Regions from separate parts of the Eubacterium album genome, predicted to be linked through region 1. Evidence: predicted binding sites of a transcription regulator. Region 1 holds the regulator's gene; the other holds the start of a gene.

Evidence for each region. The regulator HrcA, encoded in region 1, represses chaperone genes, less so after heat shock. The targets are predictions, from matches to a motif close to TGTTAGCACTCNNNNNNNNNGAGTGCTAACA.
Region 2: clpB (ATP-dependent chaperone ClpB) is a predicted target of HrcA. The motif match lies at 2,308-2,338, and genes of this name have one in related genera.

What each region holds. Positions count from the first base shown of each region.
Region 1 is NZ_JAODBU010000004.1:278,365-286,355, reverse strand. It holds gene dnaK (molecular chaperone DnaK) at 1-264, opposite strand, end outside; gene grpE (nucleotide exchange factor GrpE) at 351-992, opposite strand; gene hrcA (heat-inducible transcriptional repressor HrcA) at 1,006-2,046, opposite strand; gene hemW (radical SAM family heme chaperone HemW) at 2,636-3,994, opposite strand; gene lepA (translation elongation factor 4) at 4,054-5,868, opposite strand; gene N5B56_RS05760 (Gfo/Idh/MocA family protein) at 6,281-7,252, opposite strand; gene rpiA (ribose 5-phosphate isomerase A) at 7,315-7,971, opposite strand.
Region 2 is NZ_JAODBU010000007.1:76,123-84,113, forward strand. It holds gene thiD (bifunctional hydroxymethylpyrimidine kinase/phosphomethylpyrimidine kinase) at 1-797, shown strand, start outside; gene thiC (phosphomethylpyrimidine synthase ThiC) at 813-2,123, shown strand; gene clpB (ATP-dependent chaperone ClpB) at 2,430-5,006, shown strand; gene N5B56_RS07985 (polysaccharide deacetylase family protein) at 5,275-5,985, shown strand; gene N5B56_RS07990 (COG2426 family protein) at 6,137-6,610, shown strand; gene N5B56_RS07995 (hypothetical protein) at 6,628-6,987, shown strand; gene N5B56_RS08000 (DUF4250 domain-containing protein) at 7,001-7,180, shown strand; gene N5B56_RS08005 (endonuclease/exonuclease/phosphatase family protein) at 7,544-7,991, shown strand, end outside.

The sequences.
Region 1 (7,991 bases):
TGGTGTATATTTCTTATCATCAATTGCTACTTTGTAATCTGTTCCCATATGTCTCTTAATTGAAGAGATTGTCTTGTCAGCGTTTGTAACTGCCTGACGTTTAGCTGTTTCACCAACTAATCTTTCACCTGATTTTGCAAATGCTACTACTGATGGAGTTGTTCTAACACCTTCTGCATTTGTAATAACTGTAGGTTTTCCACCTTCCATAACTGCTACACATGAATTTGTAGTTCCTAAGTCAATACCAATAATCTTTCCCATGATATATTTCCTCCTAAATTGATAATTTTCTTATTTCTCGGTTTTCCGAGTTCAAATATATGTTAAATAATTTCTTATTTGTAAAATTAATTAGCTACCTTAACCATGCTATGTCTTATAACACTGTCTCTATATTTATAGCCTTTCTGGAATTCCTCAACAACAACATTTTCTTCTAATTCGTCATTGTCTTCATGCATTACTGCATTGTGTAATTCCGGATCAAACTGTTGGCCTTTAGCTTCAATGACTGTAACTCCCATTTCTTCAAATGCTGTCATCAACTGCTTATATATTAAATTCATTCCCTGACCTGTTGGTGATTTCTGTTCTTCTTCTGATAATGCTGCGATACCTCTTTCAAAGTTATCTACAATCGGAAGAAGTTTTTCAATAATTGATCTTGCACCAACTTCAAACATTGCTGATTTTTCTTTTTCGCTACGGTTTCTATAGTTTTGGAATTCAGCCATAAGTCTTTGATGTTTATCAGTTAACTCTTCTATCTGCTGGTCTTTCTTATCTTTCTTTCCAAATATTTTTTTCTTTTCTTTTTTGTCTGAAGAATTTTTATCTTCTGCTTCTTTTTTGTCTTTATCTTCTTTAGTATCTTCTGTTGTTTCTTTTTCAGTTTCTACTGTTTCATTTGTATCTTCTACTGTTTCTTCTTCAGTTTCAGATTTTTCTACCTTTTCTTCTTCAGGCATATCGTTAATATTCTTTTCCATTGGACCTTCCTTTCTATTCGTCTTCCTTCTTGAAAGCATCGCTTAACTGGCCCTTAACTGTTCTTAATGTCTCTACAACTTTCTCATAATCCATTCGCTTCGGACCTATAACTCCGATGGTACCTTTAATGCCATCTTCTAATTCATAAGTTGCTGTTACAACACTACAATCCTTCATTCCTTCTACCGGAGTTTCTTCACCGATATAAACCTGAATTCCTGTTTCATTATCATTTACCAAATTGGTTAATGGCTTCTTTTCTTCAAATGTTGAAAGCAACAAACTTGCATTCTCGTTACTGCTTAATTCAGGATACTTCAAAATATTCGTTGCACCTGATGTATAAATCTTCATCTGTGCTTCTGATGCAATGGCTTCTGTAATTGCCTGTAACACATCTGTTACTAATTCTTTATGTTCACCTGCATTAGATGTAAGTGTTGAAATAACAGCTATGTTAATCTGCTCAACTGCTAATCCTGCAAGACTTGTATTGAGTGCCACATTAAGTCTCAAAACCATTTCTTCATTAATCTGGTCTTTAACTTTTATAATCTTGTTTACTACTCTGTTTCTTCCCGAAACAACAATACATAAAATCTGATTGTCATCCATAAGTGACAACTGAATGAATTTTATCTTATCTTCGTTATCCCTTGATGTTGAAATCATTGTTGCATAATTAGTATTGGTTGCAAGCATCTTCGCCATATTCTGAAGAAGGGTTTCAACCTTATCAACCTTTTCAAATAAAAGGTTTTCTCTTTCAGTTACTTTCTTTTCTCTGTTGTCTAATTCCTGAACTTTTTCTTTCATTAAATCGTCAACATAAAGTCTGTAACCTTTATCTGTAGGAATTCGTCCTGCTGATGTATGAGGCTGAACTATATATCCCATCTCTTCTAAGTCAGCCATCTCATTACGAATGGTTGCTGAACTTAAGTTAAGATCTGTATACTTAGAAATGGTTCTTGAACCAACGGGCTCGCCTGTTTCCAAATAGTTACGAATGACTGCCTGTAATATTTTTACTTTTCTCTCTGTCAGTTCCATATTCCATCTCCTTTCTACTTATTAGCACTCGTTAGTTTTGAGTGCTAACATCTTTCATAAATTAAAATAGCACCCACCATATTATTTGTCAACATTTTTGCAAAAAAAATTATAGAAACTTTTGTAAATAATTTGTGAACATAGAAAAATAGCACAAACCTTAAGGATGTATATAATATCGAAAGAACGCTTTCGCTGCTTGCAATTAAAAATGTATATAATATCGAAAGAACGCTTTCGCTGCTTGCCACTCGTAGCAGTTCTAATGTTCCATCATATGGTCTGACATTAGAACCTTCGGTTCTAGTCATTCCATATGATGGAACATTGAACCGACGGTGGCAAATGCTCTTTCGTTATTATATACATTTATCCGGTTTGTGCTATGATGTTTAATTTTAGATATTTTTATTTTGGATATTATTAAATATATATTTTTTGAATGCAATTAGTTTTGTTTTTTTATTTTCCCCAATACTAGTATTAATGTTCAATTAATTACCTACTATAATTCCTATTATAATTATTATAGTTTATTAGTTTCTCTATATTTATTAGTATTAAATAGAGTATTCTACATATTATATTATTATAATAAAAACTCTGATAATACTACATTGCTTACATCAATTCCTCTTTCGGTAAGTTTTATATTGTCGTTTTCGGTTTTCAATAATTTCTCCTGTGTAAGTTTTTCTAAGACATTACCGTATACGTTTTCTATCTTCTTATTAAATAATGTTTCAAATTTAGTTTTGTTTACTCCTTCCATCATTCTAAGGCCTAAAAACATAAATTCTTCCATCTGATCATTTTTAGAGAGTCTTTCAATGTTTTTATGAATTGAACCTAATCTGTTATAATCAGTATCAAAGTCTGTATCATTATCACTTTTCTTTCGATAAATTTTTTCTTCGAATACAGATTCATCTTCTCTTGATTGTTGATTATTATTTTCAAATTCATAATCATCTTCATCTTCAAATAAATAATCCATCATTTCTTCACTACCATATTGAAAAGCTGTCATTTCATCCATATTATCTTCGCAATTGTATATTTCATTTATGAAAGCAATGTACTTATTTAAATCTGAAATATTATTATATCTTTCATTTTCTAATAAAGAAGCTGCTCCTATTCCAAAGCCAATATAATTTTTTCTCTGCCAATATCCTACGTTGTGTCTACATTCCATGCCTTCTTTACTATAATTTGATATTTCATATCTGTGATATCCATTTTCTTCTAAGATATTCTTTGTCATGTAATACATTTCACGCTCAGTATCTTCATCAGGAAGTATATCCTTTCCCTGCAATGCTGCTTCATTTACCCTGTCATACATTATCGTGCCCTCTTCTACTATAAGGCTATACGCCGATATGTGCTCTGGATTCAAGGCAACTACCTTTTCTAGAGTTTCTTTATATGATGAAATCGTTTGTCCCGGAAGTGCACTCATTAAGTCAATGTTAATATTGTCAAATCCACATTCCCTTGCTATTCGATAATTATCCAAAAACTCCTGCCATGTGTGTATTCTTCCAATGCTTTTTAATTCATCATCATTTGCTGACTGAAGTCCTATGCTTAATCTGTTCACTCCGGTTTTCTTGTAAACTTCTAATTTTTCTCTTGTCAAAGTGCCCGGATTACATTCTATCGTTATTTCTGTATTTTCATTTATATTTGCATATTTTTTTACTGCATTCATTATGCATTCAAATAAATGTGATTCCAATATAGAAGGGGTTCCTCCTCCAAAAAAGATTGAATCTACTTCATATCCATTCAAAATATTTTTTGACAATTCAATTTCTTTTATTAACGCATCCACATACTCCTCTTTAGTTTTGCAATCTGCCCTGTCGGAGAGAAAATCACAATAATCACATTTTTTTACGCAAAACGGAATATGGATATATATTTCTAAATGTTTGCTCATTTTTACCTCTCTTTTCAACTAATAAGGTCCCTCTGCCTGCTGCAAAGAGACCTTTTATATTAATCTTCGTCCAATTTGAGTACTGCCATAAATGCTTCCTGTGGTATTTCAACGTTACCAACCTGACGCATTCTCTTCTTTCCTTCTTTCTGTTTTTCAAGAAGTTTTTTCTTACGTGAAATATCGCCACCATAACATTTAGCCAAAACATCTTTTCGCATTGCCTTAACTGTTTCTCTTGCAATTACTTTACTTCCGACTGCTGCCTGAATTGGAATTTCAAATAACTGACGTGGTATTTCATTTTTAAGTTTCTCGCACATTTTTCTGCCTCGTTCATATGCTGTAACATCCGGAACGATAAATGAAAGTGCATCCACTTCTTCCTTATTAATAAGAATATCAAGTTTAACTAACTTAGCTGCTTCATATCCTTTCAATTCATAATCAAATGACGCATATCCTCTTGAGCGGGATTTAAGTGCATCAAAGAAATCATATATTATTTCATTTAACGGAATATCGTATTCGAGTAATGCTCTTGAACCTTCTACATATTCCATTCCTATATATGTTCCTCTTCTTTGCTGACATAATTCCATAATAGCACCGATAAACTCAGTTGTTACCATTATTTCCGCATGAACAATAGGTTCTTCCATATGCTCAATTTCACTTGGGTCAGGCAAATTAGAAGGATTTGTAAGTTCTATAACACTTCCATCGTTTTTATATATTTTGTAAATAACACTAGGTGCAGTTGTAACTAAATCAAGATTGTACTCACGCTCAAGTCTTTCCTGTACAATTTCCAAATGAAGCAATCCTAAAAATCCGCATCTGAAGCCAAATCCTAATGCAAGTGATGTTTCAGGTTCATACTGCAAAGCTGCATCATTTAACTGTAATTTTTCAAGAGCATCTCTTAAATCAGGATATTTTGCTCCATCTGCCGGATAAAGTCCACAGTAAACCATAGGATTAACTTTTTTGTATCCGGGAAGTGGTTCTGCACAAGGATTATCTGCATTAGTAATAGTGTCACCTACTCGCGTATCTTTTACGTTTTTGATGCTGGCTGTAATATATCCAACCATGCCTGCACTAAGTTCATCACATGGAATAAACTGTCCTGCTCCAAAATATCCTACTTCAACTACATTTGCTGTTGCTCCCGTAGCCATCATTTTTATATTCATACCTGCTTTTACAACACCATGTTTTAAACGGCAAAAAACAATAACTCCCTTATACGCATCATATAAGCTGTCAAATATTAATGCCTGAAGTGGTGCGTCAACATCTCCCTGTGGTGCCGGTATTTTTTCCACTATCTGTTCTAATACTTCTTCTATATTTAATCCTGTTTTTGCTGAAATAAGTGGTGCATCATGAGCTTCAAGTCCGATTACATCTTCTATTTCATTTATAACTCTTTCAGGATCTGCACTAGGCAAATCTATCTTGTTGATAACAGGGAATACTTCCAAGTCATGATCAAGTGCCATATAAACATTTGCCAAAGTCTGTGCTTCTACACCCTGTGCTGCATCGACAACAAGGATTGCACCATCACATGCTGCAAGGCTTCGTGATACTTCATAGTTAAAATCGACATGTCCCGGTGTATCGATAAGGTTAAAAATGTATTCTTCTCCATCTTTTGCCTTATATACCGTTCTTACTGCCTGTGACTTAATCGTTATTCCACGTTCTCTCTCTAGTTCCATATTATCAAGAACCTGTGCCTGCATTTCTCTGCTTGTTAACAATCCTGTTTTTTCAATAATTCTATCTGCCAAAGTTGACTTTCCATGGTCAATATGGGCAATAATGCAAAAGTTTCTTATTTTACTCTGATCAATGTGAGCCACTGTTGTTCCTCCATGTTGTTTTATATTGGTTTCTTGTTTAATTATGTTCTATTTTAAATATAATGCATACTTTTCCACACTAACGCTCATTATAGCATATTATAAAACTATTTTCCATCGTGTTCTTTCAGATAAACTATGTAATGAGGTTGGTAATTTTGAGTCAAGATATATATACGAAACACATGACGAATATGTTGTTCTTCATTTAGTTTCCCAGAACAACGGGATTACTTTTATTCCTGATAAATTTTATATGTCGAGACCTTACAATAATTTAAAAGCCACCTCATGCAACAATAGTATTCTTTAACGTAGAAAAGGTAAATAATCAAATATCTACTAAAAAAATATACTATCATAAGCATATAGTGGCTTTTAATCTATAACTTGTGGCATTACATAATTTTACTTATTCAAAATCGTAAACCATTCCCCACTGATTTCTAACTGAAGTAAGAGTTTCCATTACATCTCTTACAATCTGAAGATTTTCCTGTCCTGAATTATTATTAATATATTCTTCCATATCCATAACTTCATATTGAAGTGCTTTTTTCGTATCACCTTCGTCTATAACCTCAGTATGTCCGTCAGCAGTATATGTAATTGTTGCTTTTTGAGCTCTTGGATATTCATCTATCTGTATATATCCCTTTTCTCCTGAAATAACACCTCTTTTTGGTTGTTTTGCTCTCATTGTAAGTGCAATAACAGACATTTGCCCATCATTATTTTTTAAAATAATTCCACTTGTTTCATCAACTCCTGTTTCAAAATAATTTGCAGTGGTAAGAACAACATTTGGCTTACTTTCCATAAAATATCTGGCAAATGATACTGCATATACTCCTATATCAAGCAATGCCCCACCTGCTAATGATTTTGAGAAAAATCTGTTATTCACATCATATTCCTTGCAACTTCCAAAATTAACCTGCACCATTTTTACCTTTCCAATTTCACCATCTTCTATCATTTTCTTTATCTTCTTATATAAAGGCATGTGAAGAAGTGTCACGCCATCACATATAACTAAATTATTTTTCTTTGCCACCTTGACGCATTCTTCTAACTGTCTGCTGTTTACCGTAATTGCCTTTTCACAAAATACATGCTTTCCTGCCTTTAATGATTTAAGCATCATTTCATAATGCATATTGTGTGGAGTCGCAATGTATACTATATGAATATTCTTATCTGATAGCATTTCATCTAAATCATTATATGCATGTTCTATTTTATATTCTTTGGCAAAATTTTCAGCCTTCTCAAGCGAGCTTCCACACACTCCATAAACAGTTCCATGTACTGCCCACAATGCCTCTGCCATTTCACTGCCAATCCATCCTGTACCAACTATTCCCCAGTTTAAATTACTCATGATTATCCTCCTAACTTAATATCCACATTTTTCAAATTGCTTTTGTATAACACCACAATCTTTTAATCTATTACACGAATGCCACTTTCTCCTGCAATTAATGCTTTTGACACTATATTATAAAATAATGATGTTTCTACTATGCCTGTTATGTGCTTTAATTTTTCATCTAATGCTTTTACATCCTGCCCTTTTTCAAAGTACGCATTCATAAGATAGTTTCCGTCATCACTTAATAAAGTTCCCATTTTCATTTCTGTTGAACGTTCTTCTACTTTTGCTCCCATTTCTTCTAATTTAGATTTAACATATTCTTTTGCACTTTTTATTACTTCCACTGCAACTGCATGTTCAAATGTTAACTCATCTGAATATTTTTCTTCATCCGCTAATATCACATAATCTTTTGCCATAACAGCTACTATTTTTTCTCTTGTAAAAATTCCGCCATCAGTCTTTAACGCATTAAGATTTTTGTCAATCTCATTGCATCCGTCAAACGCAATATCAATTTGTTTAACAAATTCTAATGGTAATACTTCTATTCCTGCTTTGACACATAAATTCATTGTATCTTCGCTAGGTGTAACTGCTTTAACTTTCTTATTTCCATTTTTTAGTTCTTCAATAAGAAAAGCTATTGTTCTTCCTCCACCAAGTCCTATAATCATTCCATCTTTAATCATTTCATAAGCTGCTTTTGCACATTTTTGTTTCATTTTATAATTCCTCCTGTTTA
Region 2 (7,991 bases), on a different contig from region 1:
CAGCCCTTACAATTGCAGGAAGTGATTCAAGTGGTGGAGCAGGTATTCAGGCAGATATAAAGACGATGATGGCAAATGGAGTGTATGCTATGAGTGCCATTACAGCTCTAACTGCTCAAAATACTACAGGCGTGGCGGCAATACAGAATGCAACACCTGAATTTCTGGCACAGGAAATTGACTGCATATTTACGGATATTGAACCGGATGCAGTTAAAGTAGGAATGGTTTCAGAGAAAGAACTTATAAAAGTTATTTCTGATAAATTAAAACAATATAAAGCGAAAAATATTGTTATTGATCCGGTAATGGTGGCAACAAGTGGCGCAAGGCTTATTAATGAAGATGCTGTAGACACATTAAAAAAAGAATTGTTTCATTTGGCAACGATTCTTACTCCAAATATTCCGGAGGCAGAAGAACTGGCCCAAATAAAAATAAACAACTCAAAAGATATGATAAAGGCAGCAGAAAAAATTGCAAAAACATATAACTGTGCAGTCCTTTGCAAAGGAGGACATAACCAAAATGATGCCAGCGATTTATTATATAAAGATAATGAATTCAAATGGTTTCATGGGAAAAGAATAGATAATCCAAATACCCATGGAACAGGGTGTACATTATCATCAGCAATAGCATCAAATCTGGCAAAAGGATATGATTTGGAAGAATCAGTTTTTAGAGCCAAAGAGTATATTTCAGGAGCATTAGCAGCTATGCTTGATTTAGGAAAGGGAAGTGGACCTATGAATCATGGATTTGCTATTACAAATGAATATACTAAAGTAAAATAATAAAGGAGAATTACGATGGAAGAAAGATTATATGCAACACAGATGGAAGCTGCAAGAAAAGGAATTGTAACAAAGGAATTAGAAATTGTAGCAAAAAAAGAAAAAATGGAAGTAAAGGAGCTTTTACCTCTTGTAGCAAGTGGTAAAGTTGTAATTCCTGCTAATAAGAATCATAAGTGTCTCGATCCTGAAGGAATAGGTTCTATGTTAAAAACAAAGATTAACGTAAATCTTGGAATTTCTAAGGATTGCAAAGATTATGATGTTGAAATGGAAAAAGTTATGTCAGCCGTAAAGATGGGTGGCGAAGCAATCATGGATTTATCAAGTCATGGAAACACACAGCCATTTCGTAAAAAACTTACAAGTGAATGTCCTGCAATGATAGGAACAGTACCTGTATATGATAGTGTAATTCATTATCAGAGAGACTTGGATACTTTAACAGCAAAAGATTTTATAGATGTAGTACGTTTACATGCACAGGATGGTGTTGATTTTGTTACACTTCATTGTGGAATTACAAGAAAAACAATAGAGCAGATTCGCAAACATAAAAGAAAAATGAATATTGTATCAAGAGGAGGTTCACTTGTTTTTGCATGGATGTGCATGACAGGAGAAGAAAATCCGTTCTACGAATACTATGATGAAATTCTTGATATATGTAGAGAATATGATGTTACTGTTTCATTAGGAGATGCCTGCAGACCGGGTTGTCTTGCAGATGCAACAGATGTATGTCAGATTGAAGAACTTGTTCGTCTTGGAGAATTAACTAAGAGAGCATGGGAAAAAGATGTTCAGGTTATGGTTGAAGGACCGGGACATGTACCAATGGATCAGATAGCAGCTAACATGAAAGTTCAGCAGACAATTTGTATGGGAGCACCATTTTATGTTTTAGGACCTTTAGTTACAGATATAGCACCCGGATATGATCATATAACAGCAGCTATTGGTGGTGCAATTGCAGCAATGAGTGGAGCAGCTTTCCTTTGCTATGTTACACCTGCAGAACATTTGGCACTTCCAAATTTAGATGATGTAAAGCAGGGAATAATTGCAAGTAAAATCGCAGCTCATGCAGCTGATATCGCAAAAGGCGTAAGAGGCGCAAGAGATATAGATGATAAAATGGGAGATGCAAGACGAGTTTTAGATTGGGATGCTCAGTGGGAATGCGCACTTGATCCTGAAACTGCAAAAGCAATTAGAGCAGACAGAGCACCTGAACATGAAGATACATGTTCAATGTGCGGCAAATTCTGTGCAGTCCGTAGTATGAACAAAGCTTTAAATGGAGAACATATAGATATACTCTAAACTTTAATGAAATTAAGGCGGATAATAATACGTAAATACATAGTATATAAGATGTCAGGGTAAGCAAACCTATGATTTAATGACTACGGCTTGCTCTGTGCTACATAAAAGGAACTGTTGCGTTATTGATATGTAACAGTTCTTTTTATGAAAACAAAAGAAAAACTAAAAAAATTAAAAAAATAATTAGCACTCACTCTTGACGAGTGCTAACAAAAGTGCTATAACGTATTTGTAGGAAAGGAAAATCCTAAGAAAGAGAGTGAAGAACTAATATTTAAAACAGAAGTTAAGGAGGTATAGAAGATGAACATTAGTAAATTTACACAGAAGTCAATTGAAGCAGTTCAGAACTGTGAAAAGGTTGCTGAGGAATTTGGTAATCAGGAAATTGATCAGGAACATTTAATATACAGCCTTGTTAATTTAGAAGACAGTCTGATTTTAAAATTAGTTGAAAAGATGGAAATCCAGACAACACATTTTAAAAACAGAATTGAAGATTATGTTAGTAAGAAACCTAAAGTACAAGGCGGACAGAGGTATATTAGTCAGAGTCTTAATTCAGCATTGCTAGCAGCAGAAGATGAAGCAAAGAGAATGGGAGATGAATATGTTTCAGTTGAACATTTATTCCTTGCTATGATTGCTAAGCCAAATAAAGAAGTTAAAGAATTTTTCAAAGAATATGGTATTACAAGGGAAAGATTCTTAAAGGTATTAGCTGAGATAAGAGGAAATCAGAGAGTAACAAATGATAATCCTGAGGCTACTTATGATGCACTTGGAAAATATGGACAGGATTTGGTTGAGAGAGCAAGAAATCAAAAGTTAGACCCTGTTATTGGAAGAGACAGTGAAATTAGAAATGTAATTCGTATATTGTCAAGAAAGACAAAAAATAACCCTGTTTTAATCGGTGAACCCGGTGTAGGTAAAACAGCAGCAGTAGAAGGTTTGGCTCAAAGAATTGTAAGTGGAGATGTTCCGGATGGATTGAAGGATAAAAAGATATTTTCACTTGATTTAGGAGCATTGGTAGCAGGTGCTAAATACAGAGGTGAATTTGAAGAGCGTTTAAAAGCTGTACTTGAAGATGTAAAGAACAGTAACGGAGAGATAATTTTATTTATTGATGAGTTACACACAATTGTCGGCGCAGGAAAAACAGATGGTGCAATGGATGCAGGTAATATGTTAAAACCTATGCTTGCAAGAGGTGAACTTCATTGTATCGGTGCAACAACACTTGATGAATATAGACAATATATTGAAAAGGATAAGGCTTTAGAAAGACGTTTCCAACCTGTTATGGTCAATGAACCAACAGTGGAGGATACAATTTCAATTTTAAGAGGATTGAAAGAAAGATATGAAGTCTTCCACGGAGTTAAAATTACAGATAGTGCATTAGTTTCAGCAGCAACATTATCTGACCGTTATATAACTGACAGATTTTTGCCTGATAAGGCAATTGACCTTGTTGATGAAGCTTGCGCGATGATAAAAACAGAACTTGATTCAATGCCTACAGAACTTGATGAACTTAGAAGAAAAGTTATGCAGATGGAAATTGAAGAGGCAGCCTTAAAGAAGGAAACCGATAATTTGAGCAAAGAAAGATTAGAGGAACTTCAAAAAGAATTAGCTGAACTTAGAGATGCATTTAACAATAAGAAAGCTCAGTGGGAAAACGAAAAGAATTCTGTAAACAAATTACAGGAACTTCGTGAACAGGTTGAACAGGTCAAGAAAGAAATACAGATTGCCCAGAGCAAGTATGATCTTGAAAAGATGGCTGAGTTACAATATGGTAGATTACCTCAGTTACAGAAACAGTTAGAAAGTGAAGAGGCAAATGTAAAAAATAAAGATTTGTCTTTGGTACGTGAAAGTGTTACAGATGAAGAAATTGCAAAAATCATTTCACGTTGGACAGGAATACCTGTTGCTAAACTGACAGAAACAGAAAGAAATAAAACTCTTCATTTGGATGAACAGTTACACAAACGTGTAATTGGACAGGATGAAGCAGTTACAAAGATTACTGAATCAATAATCAGATCAAAGGCGGGAATAAAAGATCCTGGTAAACCAATAGGTTCGTTCCTGTTTTTAGGACCTACAGGTGTAGGTAAAACAGAACTTGCTAAAGCACTTGCACAGAATTTATTTGACGATGAGACAAATATGGTTCGTATTGATATGAGTGAATATATGGAAAAATATTCAGTGTCAAGATTAATCGGAGCGCCTCCGGGATATGTTGGATATGATGAAGGCGGTCAGCTTACTGAAGCAGTTCGTAGAAAACCATATTCGGTAGTACTTTTTGATGAAATTGAAAAGGCTCATCCGGATGTATTTAATGTATTATTACAGGTATTAGACGATGGTAGAATTACAGATTCTCAGGGCAGAACAGTGGACTTTAAAAACACAATATTAATTATGACGTCAAATATTGGTTCTTCATATTTGCTTGAAGGAATCAATGACAATGGTGATATAAAGCCTGAGGCAGAAGAGATGGTTATGAATGATTTGAGAAATCATTTCAGACCTGAATTCTTAAACAGATTAGACGAAATTATTATGTTTAAACCACTTACCCGTGATAATATTGGCGGAATTGTAGATTTAATAGTTGCAAATTTGAATGAAAGACTTGCAGACAAAGATTTACATTTAGTGCTTACAGACGAGGCAAAGAAATTTGTCGCAGATAATGGATATGATCCGGTTTATGGTGCAAGACCGCTTAAGAGATATTTACAGAAGAATGTAGAAACCTTAGTAGCAAAGATTATTTTACAAGGAGATGTAAATATGGGAGATACTATTACGGTTGATGCAAAAGATGGAAAACTGATTATAAGATAAAGATATCAGACAAAGATATCAGACAAAGGTCTTTCGACCACTTATAAGCAAACTTATGTGGGCTTAGGTCTTTTTGACTCTGGTATTATATAAAAGCTGAATTATTAGCATAAAATATGGACTTGTGTAATAACAGGAATCGTATTAACATGTTGGTAATTCAGCTTTTTATTTTGTTTAAAACGTCCTATTAAACATATTCCACTTTACAAATATATATAATTTAAAGAAGATAAAAAAACATAAAAATAAGATTTAGAGGATTTAAATGAAGTTAAAAAAATGGTGGGTTATTGCATTAATTATGATATTGCCGCTTTTATTTATAATGGGAAATTTGAAGAAAAAAACTATAGAAACAGCAGAAAATAATTTGAAAACAATAAATAAATATAAAAACATAAAGAGGGTTGCGTTAACTTTTGATGACGGACCAAGCAGTGAATGTACCCCAAGACTGTTAGATATTTTGAAAAAAGAAAATGTAAAGGCGACGTTTTTTTTAGTTGGGAAAAATATAAAAGAAAACGAAGATATTGTTATAAGAATGAAAAATGAAGGACATCTGATTGGAAATCATACATTTAATCATAGTCAGTTAACGAAATTAGGATTTGATGAGGCGGTAGAGGAGATTAATACTACAAATGCATGGATTACAAATATTTCAGGATATATCCCGGAATACATACGTCCACCGTTTGGCAGTTTTACTGATGAACTTTTAAGCGAAACATCAATGTCTGTAGTTATGTGGAATGTTGACCCGTTAGATTGGAAATATAAAAATAAGGACATTGTAACTGATAAAATTTTAAAAAACGTAAAAAATGGAGATATTATTTTAATGCATGACATATTTGAAAGCTCTGTTGATGCAGCACAAACGGTTATAAAAGAATTAAAGAAACAGGATTATGTATTTGTTACAGTTGATAAAATGAATTCAAATAAGCAAATTATAAGAAGAGATAAATAGTAAATAAAAAAATAAGATTGCTTAATTTGGGGTCATTATTAACGTAGAGAAGCAACAAAGCAATCCACAAAAGGACTTGTGAAAAACAATAGGTAATGTTATACTTCAAAATGCTGGTATAGTATTAGAAAAATTATTTAAGGAGAGTTTTATGTTAAATTACATCATAATATTTTTGATTTCAATGGTTCCTCTTGTTGAACTTAGAGGAGCGTTAATTTATTCACAGGCAATTGGAATGCCTTTATTAGCTTCTTATATTATTTGTGTTATAGGAAATATGCTTCCGGTTCCAATCATTTATCTTTTTGCGAGAAAAGTATTGATTTGGGGAAAAGATAAAAAACATATTGGAAAATTCTTTACTTTTTGTATAGAAAAGGGCGAAAAAGGCGGAAAGAAACTACAGGAAACAGCAGGAAAAGGACTATTTGTAGCATTGTTTTTATTTGTGGGAATTCCACTTCCGGGAACAGGTGCATGGACAGGAACTTTAGCAGCAAGTTTTCTTGATATGGATTTTAAATCAAGTGTAATTGCTGTAATGGGTGGAGTTCTTTTGGCAGGAATTATAATGGGACTTGGAAGTGCAGGCGTATTTGGAGCGTTAACTGCATTATTTTAAGAGAATAGAGGCACTAAATGGATAAAAAATATGATTATTTAAAATATACACCAACATTGCCGGGAAAAATTGCTATAGGTATTGCAACACCATCAGCCATTATTGGAATTATTGCAGTATTTTTTGCTTTTAAATTTCCGGAGGCGTTTATTATAACTTTGATAGCAGAAGCGATAGCTGTTATAGGTGGAATTGTTCTTACAATAGACATTGTAAGATTTAATATTTCACAAAAGAAAAAACAAGACAAGATACAAAGTAAGTCAAAGAATAAAGAAAATACACCAAAAGAAATGGATATAATGAGAATTGTGCATATGATTATAGGAATAATTGCAGGAATCATTATAGGATATTTGATATGGGGTGTAAGATAAAAGGAGAATTATTATGACAGGTTTACCAAATGATCCGGTTATGTTACTTAGCGTAGTTAACACAGCACTTAGAGACACTCATCAGGACTTGGATGGATTTTGCAGAACAAGGGATGTTGAGAAAGACGAGATAATAAGCAAATTAAAAACAATTAATTATGAGTACAATGTAGAATTAAATAAATTTGTATAATATGTATAATAACAGTGTGAATTTCAGTAGCATATACGGAACTTGCATAGGAGAATCGGATGTGTCCGGTTCTTTTTTTATAACAAAAGCCCGGCAAACTAATTGCATTTGCATAGAATATCATTTGTCGGATGTAAGAACTTCGAAAAGCTATGCACCATTATGATAGCCTGATATAATCGATGAGTCAGCCTATGCGATTGAAAATATACAAAAAAAATAACGAAAAATACAAACTGCAATACTGAATAAAACTATAATAATATAAAAAAATGTAGTATAATCAAATAGTATGTATTTTATATGAGTTAACTGCGAATACATAAAGTAAAAATTTATAAAAATATCAACAAAGGATTAAGAATGAAAAGATTAAAAAATATAGTTAAAGCAATTTTTGCAATACTTATAATTATAATAGTTGTAGCTTTAGTGTATGTAGCATATGTCTTTATTTCATATGACAGAATAGATGACAAGCAGAAACTAAAAGTAAATGAACCTAAGGTTAAAAATGAAAATGTCAGTGATGAAGTTAATACAGGTGTAGAATATACAATAGGAACTTATAATGTTGGATTTGGAGCATATCTTCCTGATTACAGTTTTTTTATGGACGGAGGAAAATATTCCAGATGTTATAGTAAGGAAAGCAGTGCCAAAGCAATAAGAGGTGCAGCTACATTAAGCAGTGGTTATAATCCTGATTTTATGATGTTTGAGGAAGTGGATAGAAAATCAACAAGGAGTTATGGAGTAAATCAGGAAAATATTATAACTGACATTTTTGATGATTATTATAGTAGTTTTG